4 regions of the Paenibacillus sp. Marseille-Q9583 genome follow, and region 2 is predicted to be linked to each of the others. Evidence: riboswitches for the same ligand, from Rfam matches in the RefSeq annotation. Region 2 holds a riboswitch; each other region holds the start of a gene.

Region 1 (2,200 bases), on a different contig from region 2:
TTGTTACAATAAGTCCTGTTCCATTGGTAACAAGTTTGTAATCATTTGAAACGATTTCTACATAACTTCATGTATTTGTCGTAGTCATGTCGATAAGTCACTATCTGGTGCATAAAACGCCGAATTCCTTGCACCGGGAAGTGGGGGAACCATATTTTGGGTGAATTGATCTCGCTTTGCAGTGATCATAGGGGAACCTTCTACCGAATCCTTAAGCTAACCTCACAGGCATTGGAAGGGGTACAATTTTTTTGAAGAATTTAAGAAAAGCATGCGTCGCTGCGGCGCTAGGACTTGTGATGGCGTTCTCTATTGGTGGAGGAAGTGCCTTTGCAGATTCTAAGATGGACAGTGTTATTTCAAAGACAATTGGAGTTGCCTATAAAACCGGAGGCACTAGCACTGCCGGGTTTGACTGTTCTGGATTTACTACGTATGTATTCAAGAAGGTGGGTCTTTCTTTGCCCCGTACTTCAAAAGCTCAATATAATGTCGGAACTCCTGTAGCCAAAAGTAAATTACGTTCAGGTGACCTAGTTTTCTTTAACACATTAGGCAACGGCGTATCCCATGTCGGCATTTATGTTGGAAACGGAAAATTCGCACAATCATCATCTTCATATGGCGTGACCATCACTTCACTTAGCCAGTCCTACTGGGCCAATCGCTACGTTGGTGCTAAAAGAGTAATGAGTACTTCCTCATATCAAGCTATAGCCTACGATTAATACTTCCCCACAACTATAACCTCACAATTACATTATATAGACCTGGGTTTGATTATTAACTTAATCGAATCCAGGTTTTATTTTGCCTTATTATATTCTTTACACCTCCAGAACGGACTTTAAACACTTTTATTTGATAAAAATTTCAATAAATATAAAAATTAGTTTAATATTATCGCTTACATATGCATTTTGTCTTTAAAAAAACGAAATTTTCTGCATGATTATGTTAAAAACGATTGCCAAGCGGCACTCTGTTTGTTACAATAACTGCAGTAAGATTTTAGTAACATTTTTGTAATCATTAAGTTGTTATTTACAAAGGTTTTGTCATGTATTGATTACAAGCTATTCCTAATCAACAGTATCAGCCGAGTTTCCTAACTATTAGGAAAACGGGGGAACCAACTTTGGGTGAATTGACCTCCATTTTTAGAGGGGTCATAGGGGACCTTCAACCGAACCCTTAAGCTAACCTCGTAGGCATCCGGAAGGGGTATAAACTTTTGAAGAAGAAGCTAGCAGCAGCAGTACTTAGCTTTTCCATTATTTTCACCATCGGAGCAGGAAGCGCTTTCGCGGATTCCAAAATGGATAAAGTGATCGACAAGACCATCGGAACTAAGTACGTATCCGGCGGCATCTCCACAAATGGATTTGATTGCTCCGGATTTACAATGTATGTATTTGATAAAATTGGTATAAACCTACCACACCAATCAGGTTCCCAGTATCAAATGGGTACTGCTATCTCCCAAGATGATTTAAGATCTGGAGATCTTGTATTCTTCAATACAAGTGGTAAGGGTGTCTCCCATGTCGGTATTTATGTCGGTGAAGGCAAGTTTGCACACGCATCTTCCTCACGCGGTGTAACGATTAGCTCCCTGAGTGATAGCTACTACGTGAAACGCTACATCGGTGCTAAACGAATTATGAGCACGGATGCTTATCATTCTGTTGCTTCTGAGACAGAAGATAATGATGATGTTCAATAAGTAAATCGTACATAGGCTCTTTTCCAAGATGTTGATTCTTGGGGAAGAGCTTGTTTTTTGTCTTATTTAGTATTTACCCCTCTCAGAATTTGTAAAACAATAATCTTCATAAATTTCTGAGTCGACCATGCCTCTTTTTGTATATAATTAGTTACAAGCATAAACGCCTTCGATCTCCTTATAAGGACCATAAGTATTTTAAGCTAGAAATACAAGACATTTTAAGTCGCCCCGTGAAAGGAGGTTCTTGACCTTATGATAAATCCCCCTGTTACTTTTCATGTAGCGCCTATGGAGACCAGTCACGCGGAAGAGATTTGCAACTGGGATTACACTGCCCCTTATAATATTTACGGCTGGATGCCGTGGGAGCAAATGCAGGCTCTTGGAATCGAGTTCGGTGACCCGCAGCTACGGAATGAGCAATATGTCTCCATATTAAATGGGCAAGGGATGTTGTGTGGATTCGCGCAG
Region 2 (2,200 bases):
TATAGCTTATCGAAGAATAATTTGCAAAAGCTTCAGCCTAGTTTAACTCCGGCTTCACAGGTCCAATCACATAAATGGTACGTGATTTACGACCGAAATTACGGACATGGCTCAGTGAATCGTAATAGACATCTACTTTATTGCCTTTAATGGCACCGCCAGTATCTTCTGCTCGGCGGAATCCAAGCCCCTCGATATATACCCACCAGCCAATAGGGATTACATTCGGGTCTACCGCAATTGTACGACCTTCCGTTACGCGTGTTCCGGAGGCAGTTTTGGTACCAATACCTGGCTCTTCTGATGAATAAGCTGTCATGGAGACGTTCTTAATCATCTTCTTGTACTCAAAGTCTACGCCAGCCTTGCTAGTGACGTTATTAGTCTTGGCGCTAACCTTAGCCGTTTTTGAAGTGGTGTTTGATTTGGAAGTTGTTGTAGTCTTAGCTACAGCCGGCTTAGGAAGTGCTTTGGTACCAACGGCAATAATCTTATCTTTCGTTACCGTTTGTACTTCCTTACCAATCATGCGCATAGAGGCCAGTTCTCCGTCTTGGTAGATCTTTTCAATATGCTGAATCATGACGCCTGGTTTGCCTGCCTGTGCCACTCTAACTGTTCCCACAGTAAGGGAGGGGTCTGCTGTCTTGATGACTCTGAAGGGTAAGTTAGTTGTTCGCTGTACGGTCTGTTTGTTGATGCGAACAATCTTAACCTCCATGTTTGCAGAAATGGTGGTGTCTAACGAAGGGAAAATCTTATCATGACCTTCTAGGGTAATGCCCATTTTCTCAATTGCTTTACCAATTGTGTCTTCGGTGGTATATAACGTTTTTGTTGCTCCATCCGCAGTAAGACTAATTTTCTGCGCACGATTGATAACGACACGGTCACCGTCTTTTATTTCATCACTCAGTCCTAAAGATAGTTCATCATGCGGCTGCAGCGAAATTTGCTCTTTCTCCAACACATCACCAAGAAGCGCTTCCCGCGTTTCAAGCGTCTGTGTTTGCCCGTCTATTACTAAAAATAATTGTTTGTTGCTTTGACCGTGTACGTACAGCAGAATAAGTAGCGCGATAGCGACTGAAATCACGCCTGCAAGTAAAAGTACGCGAGTATTCACTTGCTCCCACCGTAATGCGAAAGACCTGCTGGATGACTGCGAATCATGGGATACTTCTGGTTGGAATACGCCCATTCTCTCCATCCTCCTTACATAGCCCCGTCGTCAATTGTATATCATGAGGACTGAATTCCTTTGACGAAACTATTTGAGATTGTCACAGGACACGCACGTAATAACTTAGCGTCTCCTGCTCATGGATCGCCTGCTCGGCACAGCTACTCCCACCCCTGTTATATAACAGTATGTGGGCAACATTCTATTTATTCAAAAATAAAAAAGCCTAAAAAGAGTTCAACTGAGGACTCTTTCGTGGCTTCTCCAATATCAGAATAGAGAATGCTTGTGCACGAGGTTGCCTCTCTTACTTGCGCTTACGGGGTTAGCTGTCGGGTTCGGACGAAAGAGAGACGCCCTATTTCAGGTCACCCGCTCATGGCGGTTGCCCTTAAATTCACCCCAAAGACCACGTGAAGAAATCAAATACTGTCCTACGGCACGTCTAAACCGTATTTAAAATACAGGCATGCGGCAGGTCAATATTGGTTCCCCCGTTCTCCATACGGAGACTCAGCGAGACGATCCATGAATCAATGGCTGTCACTATAACACAGCTCACATCACTGAAAAGATGATATCCTGTTTTGATGCATGTTGTAAAGGACGATTCAACCACGTTTACGCAAAAATATGGTTAAAATATTGTAATATTCAGCCGTTTTTATATTAAAAAAGTTTAATATATCGGCCGTTCTCTATTTTTCGCCTGTTTTGCTCCCGTTTTCACTCAATCCCAAATCGTTCCAGTGCGTTCGCATACGTTATTTTAGCCAATTCTTCCCATGTCAACCCTTTAATTTCAGCTGCTGCCTCTGCTACAAGCTTCACATGAGCGCTCTCATTTCGCTTCCCGCGGAAGGGGTGTGGAGTCAAATATGGAGCATCGGTTTCGATCAATAATCGGTCTAGTGGGGTCTGCGCAAGCACTTCTTTTGGCACTCTTGCATTTTTGAACGTAATGGGTCCTCCAAAGGATAAATGAAAACCAAGATTCAAGCACATTTTAGCTGTTTC
Region 3 (2,200 bases), on a different contig from region 2:
GCTCAATGTGACCTGACAAGGATTTACCCTGCAGCTTGGCTTTTAAATCCTGTAAAGCACCTTGCACTAGCTCAAACTGAGTCTGATCCCACTCTGAACCATGGGAACGTACTTTATCTATCGCTTCCTCAAGTCGGCAATGATAAATCATTCTGAGAAAAGAACTCCATTTAATAAGGTCGAAGGTTTTGGTATTAGCAGAGATAAGACACGCTCCCCAGCTACAACCTCCTTTACAGGTAAGCTTCAGGATGCCATAACGGCTACCTTGACCGGCCTCCATTCCATAGTGAATAGGCTCAGGTGAATCAAAGACGAATACTTCTATGCGAGATAGTCTTCGCTGGTCCATGACAGGTTTCTCCTCCTTAGGTTTCCAAAAGCTTAAGATCAACATGGTGAGTGATGTTGGCCTTCTCTATACAGGCGAGCATTTCAGCTTCATTCTCACAGACTGCGGCATGCTCCAGCCATAGTCGGAATTTCTGTTTGCGTATAACGGATAAATGTAAGGGGAAGGTGCTGCGGGATCTCATTACGTACCAACCGACTGCAACATCTTTCCAAGGTTCTTTAAAGGCGGTGAGCCACGGAAAACGTTGGTGTGCTGCCCAATCCTGCAGCTGCTGCTTTTCGCGGATATTTTTATATATTTCGTATATAATCTTTCGGTCCATACAGCGTTCACAAGTAGAAGAGCTGCTGAAATGGCGCAATGTGTCAATCTGGTTCTGACCAAATGCGTAGCCGACAATTGTTCTATGATGATCCTCTTCGAACCATAACGCTCCAAAGCAAACATAGTTTAGACTTATCGGCTCAAGTAGCCCTTGCTGAGTTCCCCAATAATAATGTTTCATTCCTTTCACCCCGTCCAGCATGCTATCACCCTATAGATTCAGTTAAAGAATCAGGTAACGCAAAAACCGCAGCAAGAGGAGGACCTCTGCTGCGGTTTTGGAATACAGGTATACACACACCTGTGCCAAAGCGTGGCGGATCAAGGGTCTCTCTCTTTACGCTTACGAGGTTAGCTGTCGGATTCGGACGGTGAGAGTCGCCCTACCTATGTGAGACTTGAACAGTCTCCTTCGGATTCACCCCAAGTAGGCCATATGACCTGATGGTTCCCCCGTTCCCTGCAATTGCAGGAACTCAGCGTTGAATGTATTTCGTGAAATAGATTCAACCCGAATCATACTCTTTTCAAGGTGTTTCTGTAAAAACAGAAAGTGTTCTTTTGAGCGCAATTTAAACCAAATCCTGCCGACTACGACGAAAAAGGGAACCAAATAGGTATTTATTGCGTGTTATCGGGCTTCTTCCTCGCTTAATCTCGCTTTCTTGTTTCCTTTCTTATAAAGGCGATTTTTGGTCATTTCACTAATCGTGGTGAATAAAATCACATGGTATGAGCGTTTTTCGCTAATGGATTGAAACTCGAGTAAACAAGAGATATAGAGAGATTGGATATCAAGTAAGCGCTATCCAATGCGAAAATAGTTTTTAATTTGCATTATTTTGGCATCAATCAGGTTTTACAATACTTCCTGCATAAGGGTATGATTACTCCTGTTTCAACAACAATCGAATATTTGATCCGCTTAATTTCCGATAAGGAAAGCGGGGGAACCAACAATCGGCAGACGATGTGAGAGTCGGAAGCCGGTTATGGGGTGAATCCTGTAGAAGATGTGAGTGAGCTCGCATCTATACAGGTAGGGCGACTCTCACCGCCCGAATCCGACAGCTAACCTCGTAAGCGTATGGAGAGAGGATGAGTGCAATGTGACCGCTAGCGAGCCACAGAGGAGAATCCTTTGTGGCTTTTTGCTGTGCTTTTTTAAGCAAAGCATTTATGGAAAACCTCACGAAGAGGTCGTTATATTCATCATTAGCGGTAGCTTTCTTTCAAGATCAGGGTGATCAAGCTCTGATCTTACAAGCAAAGCATTTGAGGAGAATAAGAGATGACAGATCAGAATGAATATGTACTGGTATGTGCGCCAACGAAGGCAGGCGAACATTTTATTAAGCTTCTAAAATTCAGAGGCATTAAGATGGCCGGATTGACCAACAACTTGCCTGAGAAGGCCCTACTCGAAGAGATGGGGATTGAACAAGTCGTTCTAGTTGATACCCGCCATCAGAATACTTGGTTTCGCCCACCGTTCCCGGTAGGACGGGTATATCTGTTCGA
Region 4 (2,200 bases), on a different contig from region 2:
CAAAGGAATACGGGTCATCCACGATCGGCGTGAAAAAATCAACAGTTTGCACTAACGCTAGATCATCACTTAATCGATATACCCCAGCGTCATCACTGGTGTCTAGACCTACAAGTAGATCCGGATTAGGAACGGTTGGTGGTAGACTGCGAATAACCTGCATGAGATCGGCGGGACCGATTTTGCAGCCGCAGCCCCCTTTTGAAGATAATGAGGTCAATTTTATGGTTTCGGCTTGAGACATCATGACTCAGCTCCTTTAGATAGTTAATATCGAATATCTTTAATCTTACATCAGTAGACAGCATTGTACAAAATACAGACATACAGAAGAACGCCCCGTAGCCAGTACATACTCCCCGGCTATGGGACGCCCCTCATTTCTCACTTACCACTAAGATCAACTAATCTGCTGAGTTTCCTGCTGTTTCTCCAAAAACCGCTGAAGTATAGCATTAAATTTCTCCGGCTGACACAAATTACTAGGATCTAATGCGTTAGGAATGATCACTAACTGAGCATGTGGCAGCTGAGATACCATATCCTTCATACAATTAACTCCAAATTCACTAAAGTCACCTACAATACATAAGGCGGGACGCTTAAAAGACTTTAAGCATCTAGTGTAATCCACATGGCTCGTAGCCAGCCTTTGCCGATACAATTCCCGTGGACGTTTATCGAGAAGTCCTCTTCTAATCTCGTTATAAGCCAGATTCCAGCGTTCCCGGTACATCATACGAATCGAAGGCAGTACAAGCTCACTTGGAGCGTAATACATTAACCAACTGCAATAAGCAGCCATAAGCTGGATTTTACCGATTATCGTTGACGCCTGACTTCTACAAAAGCTATCCGCGACAACAATCGCTTTTACTCGCTCTGGATATTGCTTCGCAATATGTTGTACGACGAGCCCCCCATAGGCACTCCCAACAAAAACAGCCTCACGAATACCCAAATCATTCAATAGCATAATTATATCTAGACATTGAGTTTCAATAATCTCGTTTGGGGCCTGCAGTAATTCACCTGATTTGCCATTCCCCCGTAAATCACACAGAATCACTTTATATTTATCAGAAAAATACTCCAATTGTGGCTTGAACATACTATGTGTTAATCCATGTCCATGGATAAACACAACCGGAGTCCCTGTTCCATTGATTTCGTAATAGAGCGAAGTTCCATTCAGTTTAGCAATAGGCAAAGTTAACACCTCTTTCATAGATAGGTTCTACAACTATATCTGCTTTTTAACGCAGCAAAAAACCACAGAGGGATTCTCTGTGGCTATTCATCATCAAATACGCCATTCATCCTCTCTCCATACGCTTACGAGGTTAGCTGTCGGATTCGGGCAGTGAGAGTTGCCCTACCTGCATGGATGCATTTATGCACCTGGAACAGGATTCACCCCATAACTAGTACCGATTGTTACACTGGTTCCCAGTTGTTGGTTCCCCCGCTTTCCTTAACGGAAATTAAGCGGACTTCTTATGTAATTGTCAGTTATGTGATGAATCATACTCCGTGTAAGGTTTCTTGTAAAGTTGAGCCGTGGGCAAAATAATGTTGAAAGCCATGCTTTTCATTTCATATTGAGCATACACTTCGTTTTCTCTTTCTTTTTCTCTTGTTTACTCAATATATCTAAAAAAAGCCGAGCGGCCATCAGAGATCAATCCCTGAACCACTCGGCTTCGTTATACAATCATATGGCTACAACAGATCGGCGTTTTTCAATGCATGTTCCCAGCTCGGAAAAAAGAACAGCGCACTTCTCATAAGATCAGGATCGCTTTGCTTCACTTGTTTTTTGCTGATCGAGCTTCCATCGGTTTGAAGCTTTTTGATACGACTTAACACTTCATCAGCCTCCAAAGGAATTTCCATTGAAACACTCCTTTCTCAGTGACCTGGTTTCCAATCATTTTCTCCATAATATGCAAATTTATTCTTCATTTCGGTTTATACGAAATTAAACCAGCTGATAGACCGGTTGTTCAGCAATAAAGTAAGTAGGAATCATTGGGTATTTCTGTGCCAGAACTTCAGCTAAATATTTCATTCCTGGAGCTTCACTTTCCGCATGACCTAACATAATCAGCGCTTTTGATCTGCCTTGGTGGACAGCATCCCTCACATATTCTGGAGTTTCCCATTCGGGGCCCTCGCCAGCAATAATTAAATCAAGATT

The links. Region 2 has a riboswitch for cyclic di-AMP ahead of ACWNM1_RS17445 (ubiquitin-like domain-containing protein). Riboswitches for the same ligand answer to the same signal wherever they lie in the genome.
Region 1: another riboswitch for cyclic di-AMP. It lies ahead of ACWNM1_RS23150 (C40 family peptidase); the one in region 2 lies ahead of ACWNM1_RS17445 (ubiquitin-like domain-containing protein).
Region 3: another riboswitch for cyclic di-AMP. It lies ahead of ACWNM1_RS05085 (hypothetical protein); the one in region 2 lies ahead of ACWNM1_RS17445 (ubiquitin-like domain-containing protein).
Region 4: another riboswitch for cyclic di-AMP. It lies ahead of ACWNM1_RS13805 (alpha/beta fold hydrolase); the one in region 2 lies ahead of ACWNM1_RS17445 (ubiquitin-like domain-containing protein).

Annotation. Positions count from the first base shown of each region.
Region 1 is NZ_CDRJTB010000061.1:25,118-27,317, forward strand. Features, by position in the region: cyclic di-AMP (ydaO/yuaA leader) riboswitch at 108-246, shown strand; gene ACWNM1_RS23145 (C40 family peptidase) at 300-728, shown strand; cyclic di-AMP (ydaO/yuaA leader) riboswitch at 1,088-1,229, shown strand; gene ACWNM1_RS23150 (C40 family peptidase) at 1,235-1,726, shown strand; gene ACWNM1_RS23155 (GNAT family N-acetyltransferase) at 1,982-2,200, shown strand, end outside.
Region 2 is NZ_CDRJTB010000037.1:11,947-14,146, reverse strand. Features, by position in the region: gene ACWNM1_RS17445 (ubiquitin-like domain-containing protein) at 38-1,201, opposite strand; cyclic di-AMP (ydaO/yuaA leader) riboswitch at 1,483-1,712, opposite strand; gene ACWNM1_RS17440 (TatD family hydrolase) at 1,910-2,200, opposite strand, start outside.
Region 3 is NZ_CDRJTB010000006.1:115,652-117,851, reverse strand. Features, by position in the region: gene ACWNM1_RS05090 (hypothetical protein) at 1-352, opposite strand, end outside; gene ACWNM1_RS05085 (hypothetical protein) at 369-860, opposite strand; cyclic di-AMP (ydaO/yuaA leader) riboswitch at 1,006-1,171, opposite strand; cyclic di-AMP (ydaO/yuaA leader) riboswitch at 1,592-1,781, shown strand; gene ACWNM1_RS05080 (hypothetical protein) at 1,971-2,200, shown strand, end outside.
Region 4 is NZ_CDRJTB010000025.1:57,184-59,383, reverse strand. Features, by position in the region: gene selD (selenide, water dikinase SelD) at 1-244, opposite strand, end outside; gene ACWNM1_RS13805 (alpha/beta fold hydrolase) at 401-1,210, opposite strand; cyclic di-AMP (ydaO/yuaA leader) riboswitch at 1,317-1,501, opposite strand; gene ACWNM1_RS13800 (hypothetical protein) at 1,723-1,896, opposite strand; gene ACWNM1_RS13795 (Nif3-like dinuclear metal center hexameric protein) at 1,982-2,200, opposite strand, start outside.